4 regions of the Agrobacterium fabrum str. C58 genome follow, and region 2 is predicted to be linked to each of the others. Evidence: predicted binding sites of a transcription regulator. Region 2 holds the regulator's gene; each other region holds the start of a gene.
The links. Region 2 encodes PhoB, which activates phosphate uptake and scavenging genes when phosphate is short. Its sites were predicted from a motif close to TGTCATNNANCTGTCAT; they were not measured.

Region 1 (4,049 bases), 830 kb from region 2:
GCTCTTCCTGCTCGATGAAATCGACAAGATGGGCATGGATTTCCGTGGCGACCCGTCATCTGCGCTTCTGGAGGTTCTCGATCCGGAACAGAACTCCACCTTCATGGACCACTACCTTGAAGTGGAGTACGACCTGTCCGACGTGATGTTCGTGACCACGGCCAACACGCTGAACATTCCGGGTCCCCTGATGGACCGTATGGAAGTGATCCGCATCGCCGGCTACACCGAAGACGAAAAGCGCGAAATCGCCAAGCGTCATCTGTTGCCAAAGGCGATCAAGGAACATGCCCTGCGTCCGGAAGAGTTCTCGGTCAGCGACGATGCCCTGATGGCCATCAGCCAGCAGTACACCCGTGAAGCCGGTGTTCGTAATTTTGAACGCGAACTGATGAAGCTTGCCCGCAAGGCGGTGACCGAGATCATCAAGGGTAAATCCACGTCGGTTGCGGTCACCGCTGCAAACATCGAGGATTATCTGGGCATTCCGCGGTTCCGCCACGGCGAGGCCGAACGCGAGGATCAGGTTGGTGTCGTCACCGGTCTGGCGTGGACGGAAGTCGGCGGTGAGCTGCTCACCATCGAAGGCGTGATGATGCCGGGCAAGGGCCGCATGACGGTCACCGGCAACCTCAAGGAAGTGATGAAGGAATCCATTTCCGCGGCGGCATCCTATGTCCGTTCGCGCGCCGTGGACTTCGGCATCGAGCCGCCGCGCTTCGACAAGAGCGACATCCACGTTCACGTTCCCGAAGGCGCAACCCCGAAGGACGGACCGTCCGCCGGTGTTGCCATGGCAACCGCCATCGTCTCCATCATGACCGGTATTCCGGTCTCGAAGGATGTGGCGATGACAGGCGAGATCACACTGCGTGGTCGCGTGCTGCCGATCGGCGGCCTGAAGGAAAAGCTGCTTGCGGCCCTGCGCGGCGGCATCAAGAAGGTGCTGATTCCGGAAGAAAACGCCAAGGATCTGGCGGAGATTCCGGACAATGTGAAGAACGAGATGGAAATCATCCCGGTTTCGCGCATGGGCGAGGTTATCAAGCACGCTCTCATTCGCCAGCCGGAACCCATCGAGTGGGATGGCAGCATTGAGACGCCTGTTATAGCAACGGTCGAAGGTGTCGACGACGGCAACCAGACGATCGCGCATTGATGGTGCGCATCGTCGCGGGGGCGAGAATCGCCTTTCGCGATGGGCAGTGCATAGAATCAATGCGTTAGGTGTCAGAGCGCGTGCGCGGCGCTCAGCTCCGCGCAACTGATGCCAAATTGGCACGAATATGTGGAAGGCCGGCAGAAATGTCGGCCTTTTTTGTGAAAAAAATCTCAGACCCCTTGTTTTTCAGGCGATTCCAGCGCTTTTGAGTTGCTGTGCGCGGATGCAAATGTATTCTGCGCCGGCTTAATTTTAGTCGTTTCAAACCATTGAAAGGGGTGGAAACATGAACAAGAACGAGCTCGTCTCTGCTGTTGCCGAAAAGGCTGGTCTCACGAAGGCAGATGCTGCTTCCGCTGTTGATGCCGTATTCGAAACCGTACAGGGCGAACTGAAGAACGGTGGCGACATCCGTCTCGCCGGCTTCGGCAGCTTCTCCGTAAGCCGTCGTGAAGCCTCCAAGGGCCGTAACCCTTCCACGGGTGCTGAAGTCGATATCCCGGCTCGCAACGTGCCGAAGTTCTCCGCAGGCAAGGGCCTGAAGGACGCCGTCAACTCGTAAGGTTTCCGGAAAGTTGCGATGTCCGGCGGCGGGCATGCGGCTTTTTCAGGCTCACGAGGAAACATGTTTTGACGCGCTCATGCCATTATCAGGTGTGAGGTGGCCTTCGAAAGCTCTTTCGGGCGGCCCGGTTTCACCCCTTATGGTGTGGATTGAAAGTCTCGAGGCGCCTGTGTAGCTTCCATTCGGACACACGGCGTTTCGAAAAGCGGAATGTGCGCATAAACACGAAAGCCCGGCCTCCATGGCCGGGCTTTTTGATTCTCCGCCATAAAATGTCATGCCACTGTCACGTCTTTGACGCAGAAGCCATGGGGTGTTTCTGGATCCAAGGGGGATTAAAATGGCGTTCCGATTTTCTCATGTGGCTTTGACCGCGGCATTGCTCACATCCGCTGCCTTTCCGGCCGCTGCCGAACCGGTTTTCAACCGCATCGCGTCTTTCCCGGTAGCGAAGAACCTGCCCGCGGACCAGGACGCCAAGTCCGTCACCTCGGCTGAAATCGTCACCGCCAGTGAAGATGGCAAGACGCTGATCTATTCGGACAGCCCGCTTGGCGGCATCGGTTTCATCGACATCACCGACGCAAAAGCCCCGAAGGCCGGCGGCGCATTGCTGCTGCAGGGCGAGCCGACCTCGGTTGCCGTTGCCGGTGCGAAGGTTCTGGCCGGCGTCAACACGTCGGAAAACCGTGCCAAGCCCTCGGGTAAGCTGGTAACGGTCGATATCGCCACCAAGAAGATCGAAGCGAGCTGTGATCTCGGCGGCCAGCCCGATTCCGTTGCCGTTTCTCCAGACAAGACCTTTGTCGCCATCGCGATCGAAAACGAGCGCGATGAAGAAGTGAATGAAGGCGCACTGCCGCAGATGCCGGCCGGTTATCTGGTAACGGTTGGCCTGAAAGACGGCGCGGCCGATTGCGCGACGCTGAAGAAGATCGACGTCACCGGTCTTTCTGAAATTTCCCCTGAGGATCCAGAGCCGGAATTCGTCTCGATCAACGCCAATGGCGAGATCGCGCTCACGATGCAGGAGAACAACCATATCGTCATTATCGACGGCAAGACCGGCACGGTGAAGACGCATTTCTCCGCCGGCACCGTCAATCTGGAAGGCATCGACACCAAGACCGATGGCCAGCTGAAGTTCACCGACAAGCAGGAAGGCCGCAAGCGCGAGCCGGATGCCGTGAAGTGGCTGGACAATGACCGTATCGTCATCGCCAATGAGGGCGACTGGCAGGGCGGATCGCGTGGCTTCACCATTTTCGACAAGACCGGTAAGCTTCTTTATGAAGCCGGTGCTTCGCTCGAGCATGCGGTTGCGGCCATCGGCCACTATCCGGAAAAGCGCTCCAAGGCCAAGGGCATCGAGCCGGAAGGTCTGGAGGCGGCAACCTTCGATGGCCAGAAGTACTTCTTCGTTCTTGCCGAGCGCGCCTCGGTCGTTGCCGTTTACAAGGATACCGGCGCAGAACCGCAGCTGACGCAGCTTCTGCCTTCGGGAATTTCGCCGGAAGGTGCTGTTGCCATTCCCTCGCGCAACCTTCTCGTCACGGCTAACGAGGCCGATCTGGCCGAGGGTGGCGGTGCTCGTTCGCACGTCATGCTCTATGAACGTGCGGAAGGCCAAGCGGCCTATCCGCAGCTCGTCTCCGCCACCGTCGATGGTGCGCCGATCGGCTGGGGTGCTCTTTCGGGTCTGGTTAGCGATGCCGAAAAGCCAGGCATTCTCTACGCCGTGTCCGACTCGGTCTATGGCAACCAGCCGTCGATCTATACCATCGACGCCACGAAGAAGCCCGCCGCCATCACCAGCGTTCTGCGTGTGAAGCGTGACGGCATCGCGGCCCAGAAACTCGATATCGAAGGCATTACCCTCGATGGCAAGGGCGGCTTCTGGCTGGCCTCTGAGGGCGACAGCGCCAAGCTCGTCCCGCACGCGCTCTACAACGTCAACGCCAAGGGTGAAATCAAGGCTGAGATCGCGCTGCCTAAGGAACTGCTTGCCGGTGATACCCGCTTCGGTTTCGAAGGCGTGACCATGGTCGGCAAGGGCGATGACGCCACGCTGTGGATGGCCGTGCAGCGCGAATGGGGCACGGATGAGAAGGGCTTCGTCAAGCTCGTCTCCTATAACCCGAAGTCCAAGGAGTGGGGCGCCGTGCGTTACCCGCTCGACAAGACCGAGGCCGGCTGGGTCGGCCTTTCTGAAATCACCGCGCAGGGCGATAATGTCTATATCGTCGAACGCGACAACCAGATCGGCGACAAGGCCAAGATCAAGAAGCTCTACCGCGTCGCGATCGCCGACCTGAAGCCGGG
Region 2 (4,049 bases):
CAAGGTCGAGGAACTGATCCACGAACTGCGCACCAATTACACGATCGTCATCGTCACGCACTCCATGCAGCAGGCGGCGCGTGTTTCCCAGCGCACGGCCATGTTCCACCTTGGTCACCTTGTCGAAGAAAACGAAACCGACAAGATGTTCACCAATCCGGACGACCAGCGCACGCAGGACTACATCATGGGCCGCTTCGGCTGATCCTGGCCGGCGCTTTCTCGAAACCGAACAAGACTGGTGCCTCTGCCGTGCCCGCTTCCGGGCACGCGCATGCAGGCCAAGCCGGAGGACTAGACCATGACACAGACAACGACCCATTCGCATATTCTGTCTGCCTATGATGATGAACTGAAGTTTCTGACGCGTCGTATCGCCGAAATGGGCGGTCTTGCCGAGCAGATGTGCGGCGACGCCGTGCGTGCGCTCGTGAATTCCGATGCTGCGCTCGCGCAGAAAGTCATTTCGGACGATACCATTCTTGACCACGCTGAGCGCGAAATCGGCGACAAGGCGATTGTCACCATCGCCAGACGCCAGCCGATGGCGGCTGACCTTCGCGAAATCATCGGCACCCTGCGTATTGCCGCTGACCTGGAGCGCGTCGGTGATCTCGGCAAGAATACCGCCAAGCGCGTCATTGCGGTTGCCGGAACCGGCGTTCCGCGCAAGCTCGCCCGTGGCATCGAGCATCTGTCGGAACTGGCGCTGGTGCAGCTCAAGGAAGTGCTTGACGTCTATTCCACCCGATCCGCCGAGAAGGCCAATGCCATCCGCGAGCGCGACGAGGAAATCGACGCCATGTATACGTCGCTCTTCCGTGAGCTTCTGACCTACATGATGGAAGATCCGCGCAATATCACCACCTGCACGCATCTTCTGTTCTGCGCCAAGAACATCGAGCGTATCGGCGACCACGCCACCAATATCGCCGAGACGATCTATTACATGGCCACCGGCAGCCAGCCGGAGGGCGAGCGTCCGAAGGACGACAGTTCCAACACGCTCGGTTCGGTGACCGAGTAACAGACAGGCAGAGGCTTGTGCGGAGTTAGCATATGGTGCCGAAGATTGCAGTTGTGGAAGACGAGGAAGCGCTGAGCGTCCTGCTTCGTTACAATCTCGAGGCTGAGGGATACGACGTCGACACGATACCCCGTGGCGACGAGGCGGAAATCAGGTTGCAGGAGCGTATTCCGGATCTTCTCATCCTGGACTGGATGCTGCCTGGCGTCTCCGGCATCGAACTTTGCCGGAGGCTCAGAATGCGGCCGGAAACGGAACGCCTGCCCATCATCATGCTGACGGCGCGTGGCGAAGAGAGCGAGCGCGTTCGTGGCCTTGCCACCGGCGCCGACGATTATGTCGTCAAGCCGTTCTCGACGCCGGAACTCATGGCCCGCGTCAAGGCCATGCTGCGCCGGGCGCGTCCCGAGGTTCTGTCTTCGGTGCTGAAATGTGGTGATATCGAACTGGATCGCGAGACCCATCGCGTTCACCGCAAAAGCCGCGAAGTGCGCCTCGGCCCGACGGAATTCCGCCTGCTGGAGTTCCTGATGACCTCGCCGGGCCGGGTGTTCTCCCGCTCGCAATTGCTGGATGGCGTCTGGGGCCACGATATCTACGTCGACGAGCGTACCGTTGACGTGCATGTCGGACGCCTGCGCAAGGCGCTCAATTTCTCCCATATGCAGGATGTCATCCGCACCGTGCGTGGTGCCGGATATTCGATGGAAGCCTGAGAGGAACCGAACTGACGGTTCCTTTCAGCGCGACATACTCCAAAATCGAAAGGCCCGAAACCGGAATGGTGTCGGGCCTTTTCATTTTGAACCTTCCGCAAAGACGACAGCATCATCCCTTTGACAACTTGCCGATGGCTCGCAGAAATCCGGATTGCCGGGCGAAACCCGACGGCGGTGAGGAAAGCCTTGACGCTCTGCTGTCGCTGACCGGGAAGCGCGATACTTTTGTCACAAAAAAACGGGCCCGAAAGCCCGTAGTTTTTGAGTGTCAAATGCGTGCCGCAACACTCAAGCCTTACGGCGCTCGCTAACCGGCTGGTAGGCGAGCTTCGCATGGAACTTGCAATAGGGCGAAGATTCCAGCGCTTCACAACCGCAGAAATGGAAATCATCTTTCAAGGGGTCGCCGACCGGCCACTTGCAGGTGCGCTCCGTCAGTTCCGTCAGCGTCAGGCGACGGGAAATCGGGGTGACGACGTTTCTGGAAGGAACGTAATCGAGAACTTCTGCAGTCTCGACGCCGATCTCTTCCTGAAGAGCCGTTGCCGCGTTGGAACGCGTCAGGATCCGGGCCGGTGCCGTGCCGACACGACCGGCGAAATTCGTCGCGCGCGGGGCAGGGGCGGCGGCGCGCTTGGGCGCGGAACGCGCCGAAGTGACCGGACCGCCGGCCTTGACGCGTCCCGGCAGATTGAGACGGTGAACCTTGCCGATAACGGCATTACGGCTGACACCGCCCAGCTGCGCTGCTATCTGGCTGGCGCTAAGTCCCTCGGCCCACAATTTCTTGAGTTTCTCGACTCGCTCGTCTGTCCAGTTCATGCCGCTTCTCCGCTTTTCGCGTGTATTGTCGGCAGAATCCCTCTCCGCCCCGCGGGCGTGCCGCAAGCGTGGTTTCCGCCAGATTTTCGGTGACTAGTTCCGCCGCAATGCAGTCTAGTAATTAGCGATTAACCTAGTGCCAGCCCGACTCCGTGGCAAGAGTCGGGGGAATCATCTGGAATCGATTTTCCGGTTTTCCCCAACTTGCTGGTGAGTTGAGTCTGAAAGGCAACACCTTGGGCCTCGAAAGCTTCCATCTACTACTGCTTGAGACGCCCGGCAAATGCGGACTTTTGTTGACATCGGCAGGCGAACTGACAATAGTGCCGGTGCCGCCGCAAGGCGGCATTTTTGATTTTCAGGCGAGGGATAACCCTCAGAGCCTATTGACAACCGTCTGACAGCGCGTCCGCGCAAGGAGTGATACAGCCATGGCCGAAGCCGCCGCGCCATTGTTCGATACGTTTGCAAGAGCCCCCCTGCGCTTTGAGCGAGGCGAGGGCGTCTGGCTTTTCACGGAAAGCGGCGAGCGATATCTGGATTTTGCGGCCGGCGTTGCGGTCAACTCGCTGGGCCACGCCCACCCGCACCTCGTGGAAGCGATCAAGACCCAGGCCGAGAAGGTCTGGCACGTCTCCAACCTCTATGAAGTGCCCGGACAGGAAAAGCTTGCAAAGCGACTGACGGAAGCGACATTTGCGGACAAGGTCTTTTTCACCAATTCCGGCGCGGAAGCGCTGGAATGCGCGATCAAGACCGCGCGCCGTTACCATTATTCCAAGGGACATCCGGAAAAGTTCCGCATCATCACATTTGAAGGCGCCTTCCATGGCCGCACGCTGGCGACGATCGCCGCCGGCGGCCAGCAGAAATATCTCGAAGGTTTCGGTCCCAAGGTCGAAGGTTTTGACCAGGTGCCGTTCGGTGATGTCGATGCGCTGAAGGCTGCCATCACGGCCGAGACGGCCGCACTTCTGATCGAGCCCATTCAGGGCGAGGGCGGCATCCGCGCGCCGGCCAAGGAATTCCTGCAGCTGCTGCGGTCGCTTTGTGATGAGCACGACCTGCTCCTGATTTTCGATGAGGTCCAGACCGGCGTTGGCCGCACGGGCAAATTTTTTGCCTATGAGCAGACTGGTGTCGCGCCTGACATCATGGCGGTTGCCAAGGGTATCGGCGGCGGTTTCCCGCTCGGCGCGTGCCTTGCAACGGCGGATGCCGCTTCCGGCATGACGGCCGGCGTGCACGGCACCACCTATGGCGGCAATCCGCTGGCCATGGCGGTCGGCAATGCCGTGCTCGACGTCGTTCTCGCTGACGGCTTTCTCGAAAAGGTCCGTGATGTCGCACTGGTTTTCCGCCAGGGGCTTGCCTCGCTGAAGGATCGTTATCCCGATGTCATCGAGGAAATTCGCGGCGAAGGCCTGCTGCTTGGCATCAAGGCCAGAGTTCCCTCGGGTGAGCTGCTGCAGGCCATGCGT
Region 3 (4,049 bases), 1.2 Mb from region 2:
GGGGGAGGAAGGATTCCACTCCACGTCGAGAACCGGCGGCAGGGTGACGGCTTCTTTCGGCACGTTGCTGATGAACCAGTCGGCTTGAGCGTCCGCCGTCGAACAGAAATAATAGAAGTGGTAAGGCGCATGCAGAATATTCGCCGAGGCCGCGCTGCGCCAATGGTCACCGAATTTCGGATCGATACGGTCCGACCCTTCCGTTGCCTTGATGAAAACGAAGGAGACGCCGGATTTGCGCACGGTTTGCCAGTCGACATCGCCATTCCATTTGGACACGTCGATGCCGTGTACCTCATGGCGGTGCGGGTTGTTGACGCCGAAATCCTGCGGGTCGGTATCGGAGAATTTCGGCCTGGAAACGGATGCGGTTTCCAGCAGGTCGTAACTGGTGGACGTGCAGCCGCTGACCAACAGCAAAGCCGACAATAGTGCCGAAAAACGCAGCCGCATTGGAACCCTGATGATTATTGTTGCCCATCCCGCGGCCGCAAAACGGCGCGCCGTATCTCCCGATTTACGCATAACATGGTAAACAAACTGATATGGCAAGGGGGAGCGCGTTTTTTGCACCTCGCAAGTTGCTGGATTCCAAGCGATTTGCGGTTTTAGTGCGGAGATTGGGCCCGACAGAAGCCTTGAGGACGATGCCGCATGGGGTCGGTCGGGTTTCTTAATCCGCCGGGAATCAGGCGTCAGCCAATAAGCGGTGGATCTTCGGCTGCGGGGCTTCGGCAACCGGAAGCGTGATGACAGCCCGCCATGCGTATCCCCTCGCGATTTCCTCGAAGACGAGATTCCCGTCGAAACGGCCGGCCATATTGGCGAGAACGTAACGGAGATTTGCGCGGGGCGTAACGTGAAAGCGGGTGAGCCAGGCTTGAAGAAGCGTGCGGAACCACTTCGGCAACTGTTCCTGCTGGCCGAAATCGACGATATGCAGCGAACCGCCGGGTTTCAGCGCCGCGAGCGCCTGTTCGATCGCTTTTTCCCAGTCCGGTATCATCGACAGCGCATAAGGGATCATGACGCGGTCGAAGCCATCGGGCTGGCCGAATTCCGAAGACCGGAAAGCGGTGGCATCGGCGACACGCAGAATGGGTCGCTCCGCTTTGCCGGCAAAATTCTCGGAGGCGGTCAGCAGCATTTCGGCTGATATATCGAGGCCGAAGAGTTTGGCGTCGGGAAACCGGCGGCTGGCCAGCAGCAGGTTGCGGCCGGTGCCGCAGCCGATTTCCAGCAGCGTGCCGCCCTTTGGCACGTCGAGGCCGGAAATGGTCCGGTCACGGCCCAGAAGATAATATTTGCGGGTGATATCGTAGATATGGCGCTGGTGGCGATACATGCGGTCCATCAAGCCCGCATGCGCGCTGTCTGCAAGGCCGACATTCTCGCCGATGGTTTTCATGCCATAGCCCTCTGGTAGATATGGAAGCCGCCATAAATGGCCGAGCGGTCCATGGCGTTGAGTTCGTTGGAGCGCTCTTCGAGATAGACCCACTGGTTGCGGATGTCGGGCGAAAGCCGGCCCTCGATAACGCTCTTTTCGGCCGCGGTGCGGAAGATGACGCGTGCCCCGGATGCGGCAGTGCGGCTGATCTGCGACCATAACTCGTTGAGCTGCACATCCGTCATCCAGTCCTGCGCATCGAGCAGGATATAGCGGTCGACGCCATTTGCCGGCTTGCGGGAAAGCAGCTCGGTATAGGTGGCGTGATGCACCGCGACGCGCGCGGTGTTGTTGCGGATCTTTTCGTAATATTCCGGCTTGAGATAAGCGGGCAGGGCACCCTCATGCGGCTCGGGATAACGGCGCGCAAAGGCCTGCCAGGCGAAATAATTGTCGCTGAGCGGGAAGTTGCAGGCAAGCTTTTCCAGCCGCTCCTTGAGGACGGAGGCAACCGTGCCGTCGCTGGAAAGGCTTGCCAGCTCGTCATACTGGCGCGGCGGAATGCCAAGGCCGAAAAGCGAGCTCTTGCGCTTCGTCAGCCAGCGCACCACCGGCTTGTCGAAAAGCGGCGCGACCTTGCTGTCAAAAAACTGGCGCTGTTCGTCCAGCGTCCGGGTCTTGGCCATTTCGGTGAGTTTCACGCCGTGCAGGCGGGCCATGATGTGGCCGGCGCCGATGAAACGGCCGAGCAGGCCGGTCCGGTAGATGTTCCTGTCGAACACCGAAATGCGACGGCGGCCGGAAAGGGTGCGCTTCGACCAGTATGCCTTGGTCGTGGCATCCAGATGCTCGGCGATGAAACGGTCATAACCGACGCTGTTGCTGCGGGTGCCGGCGCGGCCGAAGTGGCGCACCACATCCTGATGGGCGGGCAGATGGCGGAAGGCAGCGAGCTTCAGCTTGTTCAGCGCGATGTGGTGCGGGTTGAGGTCCACCACATCGATGCTGGCCGGGTTGCGCGAGAGATAGGCCAGCATGTTGCAGCCGCCGGAGCCGATGGTGACGATGCGGTGGCCTTCGCCAAGCTCCATCGCTTCCATGTCGATCTCGGGGTCTTCCCAGATCTGCGGATAGACGAGGCCGGAAAAGAGGACGCCGAAAAACCGTTCGGACAGGCCGCTTTTGGAGAGTGCCTTGTGCTGGAGCAATGCGGACTTCAGTTTCGTGTTTTTGCTGAAGCCGGTCTTGGGTGCCGCACTCGTCATATGTTCACCTCTCAGTCGATTGAGAGGCGTCTACAGCCGCCACGCTACAGTTTGATGACAGGGGTTGCTGGCAGAGAGAGCGAAAAGAAAAGACCATTGGAAAACCAGCCCGCACCAGCCCGAGCCGGGCACCAGAGAACGGCGGCGCCGCTGGAAGGCGAGGTGGTCACTGACCACTCAGTCGTCATCCCCGGGGCTATTCCCGAGGTTCTGCAACTGATCGATTTTTTACGGCATGTTTAGATCCCTGGGACGAGCCCAAGAATGACGACAGAAGGGAGCCGCAGCATTTTCAAAAAAGCCGCTCAGCTGCGCGGCGTCTCCAGCACAGGCAGAGGCCGTCAGTTCCGCAGAACGTGCAGCATGCCCTTGCGCTTGGCATCGTAATAATAACCGCGCGCATAAAGGCGGACGGCATTGTCACGGTCGTTACCCGCCACAACCCATGCGCCGCGCAAATATTTGACGGCGTATTTGAGATTGGTTTCGGCATCGAACAGGCCGGAGGCGGGGCCATCGAAGCCCAGGGAGCGGGCCGTGGCATGCCGGATTTGCATCAGGCCGAAATTGCCGCGGCTATAGGCGCCGGGATTGTAGCGGCTTTCGCGCTGCACCACGCGGTGAACCAGATCTTCCGGCACATCATACATGGTGGCGTATTTGGTAATCAGGCCACTCAGCTTTTCGCGTCCCGCCGGTGCGGTTCTGAGCGGTGCCGTCATTGATTCGTTCTGGCGAATTGCGGCGAGCGCGGCATTGGTCGGGCCGGCGGCATAAGCGAGAACCGTGCTGTCCGGTTTCGGCAGCGGGATGACTTTCCGTTCCGCCGTCAACTCGGTGCCGATGGACGGCGAACCGGGTGGTGGCGGCGCGGCCGGGAAGCTGCCCTTGACGGCAGCCACCTGCGGCAGATCGACGGCGGCATTGTGCATGGCCGGTTTTGCCGCCGCATTTGCCGTTTCGATGGCTGCTGCCGCCGGCGTGGTGTGTGTCGGTACAAGTGCCGCGGCCGTGGTCGGCGCGGCTGTCGTTGCTGCGGCTCCAGCCACTTCGGTCGGCTGCTGCATCTGCGTGGCGATGGCTGCGGCGGCTGCAATTTCGGAGGCAGGCGGCAGCGCCACGCGTCCGCCCTTGACGGCGACGGCGGTGGGAAGTGCTGCTGCTTGAGAAGAGGCTGCGGCGTCGGCGGTCTGAACTGCCGGTGCTGCCGGGGTGGCGCCCGCTACGGCTTCAGCCGTCGCTGGTTGCGTCGATGTCTGGGCCGAAGAGGTAGAGGTAACTGTTGCAATTTTCGGGCCGTTCGGCCCTTCCTTCGCGGCATATTCGACGCTGGTGCATGCGCTTAGTGCCAGTGCCAGACCCACCGTGGAAGACAGAAGAAGTGCACTTCTTCC
Region 4 (4,049 bases), 1.2 Mb from region 2:
GGAGATGCCCGGCAGGGCAGAGGGGGGTAAGCCGTACGCACTTCCGTTCACTTCCTGAAAACGCCCCAAAAACCAACAGCTTCATCCCGCACAGCGCTGCCATGCGGGGTATGGATGGAGAGCACCGGGCGATCCCCGGCTGCGCTTCAGGTGAGGTTGGTGTGGGTCGGATGCGTTGCGCAGCCGGGTCTTTCACCATGCCGTATCTCGCAAGGGCCGTGCACGGCGCTTTGCGAAATGGTCCTTTCCACGAACGTTGCCGGCGTTCCACCACCAGGACCGTCCTCTAGTTTCCGCCACGTCTGGCGTTCACCCGGCAGGACTGCGTTCACTCTAACAGTGCGGCGCGGGGTGGGGAAAAGCGGGGAAGATGTTTTTTCGCGTCAGTCGTCTTTGCGGGTGACGTGGTGGTGGATGGCGGCGATGTCCTGGCGCAGTGCCGCCAGTTCGGCGAGCACCTTCACATCGATCTTTTCATGCAGCGACAGAACCTCCAGCTCGGCCTTCAGGTTCACCTCATAGTCCTTGGCGGCCTCGAAACGGTCGCGGGCGGCCTGTCGGTTCTGCGACATCATGATGATCGGCGCCTGGATGGCGGCCAGCATCGAGAGAAGCAGATTGAGGAAGATGAAGGGGTAGGGATCGAAGGCGCGGGTGGTCAGCACTATGGTGTTGATGATGGCCCAGAAGATCAGGAAAAAGCAGAAGCTGAGAATGAACCCCCAGGAACCGCCGACCTTGGCGATATTATCCGCCAGCCTGTCGCCCAAACTGGCGCCGGCGGAAAATTCCGCATTGATGTCGCTCGAAACCAGCTTCTTCTGGTGCGACAGTTCCAGGATGCGCCGTTCCACCTCGCCGATTTCGCGGGAGGAGCGCTTGAAATGCGAGACGATATAGTCGGAGATATCTGACACGGTGTGTCTCCGGTTCTGATGGGGGTGCTTGTGCGTTTTCCCGAGATAAACCCGCATGGTGGCGGAATTCAAACGATTTCCACCGCCATGCGGTTCAGGCGCCCTAGCCAGAACCATCACACCGCCGGTGCGCCCTCATGCAGCCAGTTAAAGCCGGGGAAGAAACGCTCGCGGCCATATTGCGCGCCGAACATCATATCGAATTGCAGCAGGCGATAATCGCGCACCACATCGGGAACCGCGTTCGGCGCGATCGACCAGTCGGGCATGGCCTCGCCATCCGTCGCCACCAGCATGTGCCGGTCGATGACGGAGAATTCCTGCTGAACGTCACCCAGCGTGCCGGTGTAGAAAGGATCGGAGAAGCCCGCGGTCTTCAACACATGATAGGGCAGGAGCGCCGGGCTGATGGTGCCGATATTCTTGCGCACGCCTTTCTTGGAGGACCAGACGACGAGCGGTGTTTCGTGTTCCTTCTTCATCACCTCCAGCGGCGCGCGGCGGCTGGCCACCATGCCCGGCATGTAACCGCTTTCCACGAAGGTCTGGCCGAGCGGCGGCAGGTGATCGCCGAAGAGGACGATGATGGTTTCGCGGTCACGCTTCTTTGCCCAGCGCATCAGTTTCAACAACGCGTCATCGGCTTCCACGACACCCTGCGAATAGGTGGCAAGCGCCTGCGAGGCCGAGGCGGAAAGACCGCCCGTCACATCAATCGTGTTTTCGGCATAACGGGCCGCTTCGTAGGGGCCGTGTCCCTGCAGGGTGACGGCAAAGAGGAAGAGCGGGTTCTTCGCCGTATCGGCGGTCGCCATGATCTCGTTCATCAAGGCATCGTCGGAGGCGAAGTTGCCGCGTTTTTCCATCGCCGGCAGCGTCTCTTCGGAGCGGAATTCCTCGAAGCCAAAATTCTTGTAGACCTGCTTGCGGTTCCAGAACCATTCCTGGAACGGATGCATGGCGATGGCGGAATATCCTTCGCCCCGGAAGAAGCTTGCGAGCGAGGGCACCGGACGGCGGATATATTGCTGATAGGGAATGCTACCATAGGGCAGGAAGGCGTTGGAGAAACCGGTCAGCGCCTCAAATTCCACATTGGCCGTCATGCCGCCGAACTCAGGCGAAAACACATTGCCGGACTGTTTGGCGCGGATGGTCGGCATGGGATCGGCCGAAAGTTCGACATTCTCCAGCCGGGTCGGATCCCATAGCGATTCGCTCATCAGCATGATGACATCAGGGTAATCGCCCTTGTTGGCGGCGAAGGAAGCGGATTTCGAGGTGAGGTCGGCGATGCTGTTGTCGCCATAACCCTCGGGTGCCGCGACATTGGCCATGGGGATATTAAAGGCGAAGGCCATCAGGAAGCCGTTATGGCGGTAGTTCTCCTGCTGATCCCACATCATGGGAATGATGTTGAGGCGATCGCGCACCCAGGAATAATGCGAATAGTCCATCAGCGAGGCAAGACCGGCGAGAAGCGGCAACGCCAGCACAAGACCCGCGGCGCGCTCACGCCAGCTCAAGCCCGGCGAATGGCGGCGCGCCAGCAGCCATAACGCCACAAGGGCTGCGATGGCGGCGCAGAGGCCGAGGACCACCAGTGCTGCCGTCAGGGGCTGGGCCTTCAACATGGTCGGCAGAAGCTCGAGGATCTGCCGGCCGAATAAAAGGTCGGAAGGGTAAAGTGGATCGGAGAGATAAGTCTGTTTCTGGGCGGAAATCAGTCCCGTCAGCGCGCAGAGCGGCGCGACGGCAATCAGCGACAGGTAACGCCTGCCAAGGATCGCATCCAGCGCCAGGAGAAGGGCGAGCACGGCGGCGATGGTGGTTACGCCCGGGCGGGCCGGGGAGGTGAGGAAAGCGCCGACATCACGGAGCGAACCGCGGGCGATCCATTCCAGCGCCACGACAAGCACAATGGATGCGATCGTCAGATTGGCAAGCGTATAGGCCGTACCCGAAAGCTTCGAAAGGCTCCTCAGTCCCGCAGGCGAAAAGACAAGACCAGCCTTTTCGGAAGCCGTTGTTTTTGGCGCCGAATCTCTCAAACTCATACTCCGGTATTTCAGGCGGCAGCGCCGATCCGGGGAGGTGAATCGGACGTCGCAAAATTGTCATGTAACTGTCACATAAGCGCGATGAACGCGACATGAACTTTGCGGAGGATGGCTGGGGCGGTGATAACCTTAGCGTGAACGCAGCCGTGGCGTCTTGCCCAGGCGACGGCATGCAATTGCCGCGTTGCGGAGCGGCCACGGGCGCGGTATTGAAATGGCATGAGCGACAGACACGATATCCAGAACCATCTTCGAATTGCCGTCGGGCAGTTCAATCCGACTGTTGGCGACGTGGCGGGCAATCTCGCCAGGGCGCGTGAGGCACGGGCCGATGCGGCGACGCAGGGTGCCGACCTTCTGCTCCTGACGGAGCTGTTCATTTCAGGCTATCCGCCGGAGGATCTGGTGCTTAAGCCGGCTTTTCTGAAGGCCTGCCTGAAGGCTGTGGAAGAACTGGCGGCGGAGACTGCCGATGGCGGGCCGGGCGTCGTCATCGGTTTTCCGCGTCAGGGCGAGACAGGCCGGCACAATTCGGTGGCGCTTCTGGATGGTGGCAAGATCATCGCGTTGCGTGACAAGATCGATCTGCCGAATTACGGCGAGTTCGACGAAAAACGTGTTTTCGAAGAAGGGTCGATTTCCGGGCCCTATAATTTCCGTGGCGTGCGGATCGGCATTCCGATCTGCGAGGAAATCTGGAACGACATGGGCGTGTGCGAGACGCTGGCCGAAAGCGGGGCGGAAATCCTGCTGGTGCCGAATGGGTCGCCCTATTATCGCGGCAAGCTGGATGTGCGCCATCAGGTGGCGCTCAGGCAGGTGATCGAAAGCGGCCTGCCGCTGGTTTTCGCCAATCAGCTGGGCGGACAGGATGAGCTGGTGTTTGACGGTGCGAGCTTCGGCTTTAATGCCGACAAGACGCTGGCCTTTCAGATGAGCCAGTTCGAGGCCACGCTCGCTGTCACCGACTGGAAACGCACCGCAGACGGCTGGCATTGCGACAGCGGGCCTTTCTCGAAAATCCCTGAGGGCGAGGAGGCGGATTACCGCGCCTGCATGCTGGGCTTTAGGG

Region 1: a site for PhoB is predicted at 2,001-2,017, ahead of ATU_RS06230 (esterase-like activity of phytase family protein). Genes of this name have one in related genera too.
Region 3: a site for PhoB is predicted at 2,699-2,715, ahead of ATU_RS10345 (BtaA family protein). Genes of this name have one in related genera too.
Region 4: a site for PhoB is predicted at 3,033-3,049, ahead of ATU_RS08135 (LTA synthase family protein). Genes of this name have one in related genera too.

What each region holds. Positions count from the first base shown of each region.
Region 1 covers NC_003062.2:1,250,140-1,254,188, forward strand. Annotated here, with positions in the region: gene lon (endopeptidase La) at 1-1,159, shown strand, start outside; gene hupB (DNA-binding protein HupB) at 1,449-1,724, shown strand; gene ATU_RS06230 (esterase-like activity of phytase family protein) at 2,068-4,049, shown strand, end outside.
Region 2 covers NC_003062.2:421,030-425,078, forward strand. Annotated here, with positions in the region: gene pstB (phosphate ABC transporter ATP-binding protein PstB) at 1-205, shown strand, start outside; gene phoU (phosphate signaling complex protein PhoU) at 302-1,027, shown strand; gene phoB (phosphate regulon transcriptional regulator PhoB) at 1,060-1,743, shown strand; gene ATU_RS02050 (GcrA family cell cycle regulator) at 2,035-2,568, opposite strand; gene ATU_RS02055 (aspartate aminotransferase family protein) at 3,000-4,049, shown strand, end outside.
Region 3 covers NC_003062.2:2,081,218-2,085,266, reverse strand. Annotated here, with positions in the region: gene ATU_RS10355 (glycoside hydrolase family 25 protein) at 1-453, opposite strand, end outside; gene ATU_RS10350 (class I SAM-dependent methyltransferase) at 689-1,408, opposite strand; gene ATU_RS10345 (BtaA family protein) at 1,405-2,655, opposite strand; gene ATU_RS10340 (lytic transglycosylase domain-containing protein) at 2,997-4,049, opposite strand, start outside.
Region 4 covers NC_003062.2:1,642,471-1,646,519, reverse strand. Annotated here, with positions in the region: gene ATU_RS08140 (DUF1003 domain-containing protein) at 384-917, opposite strand; gene ATU_RS08135 (LTA synthase family protein) at 1,034-2,974, opposite strand; gene ATU_RS08130 (NAD+ synthase) at 3,197-4,049, shown strand, end outside.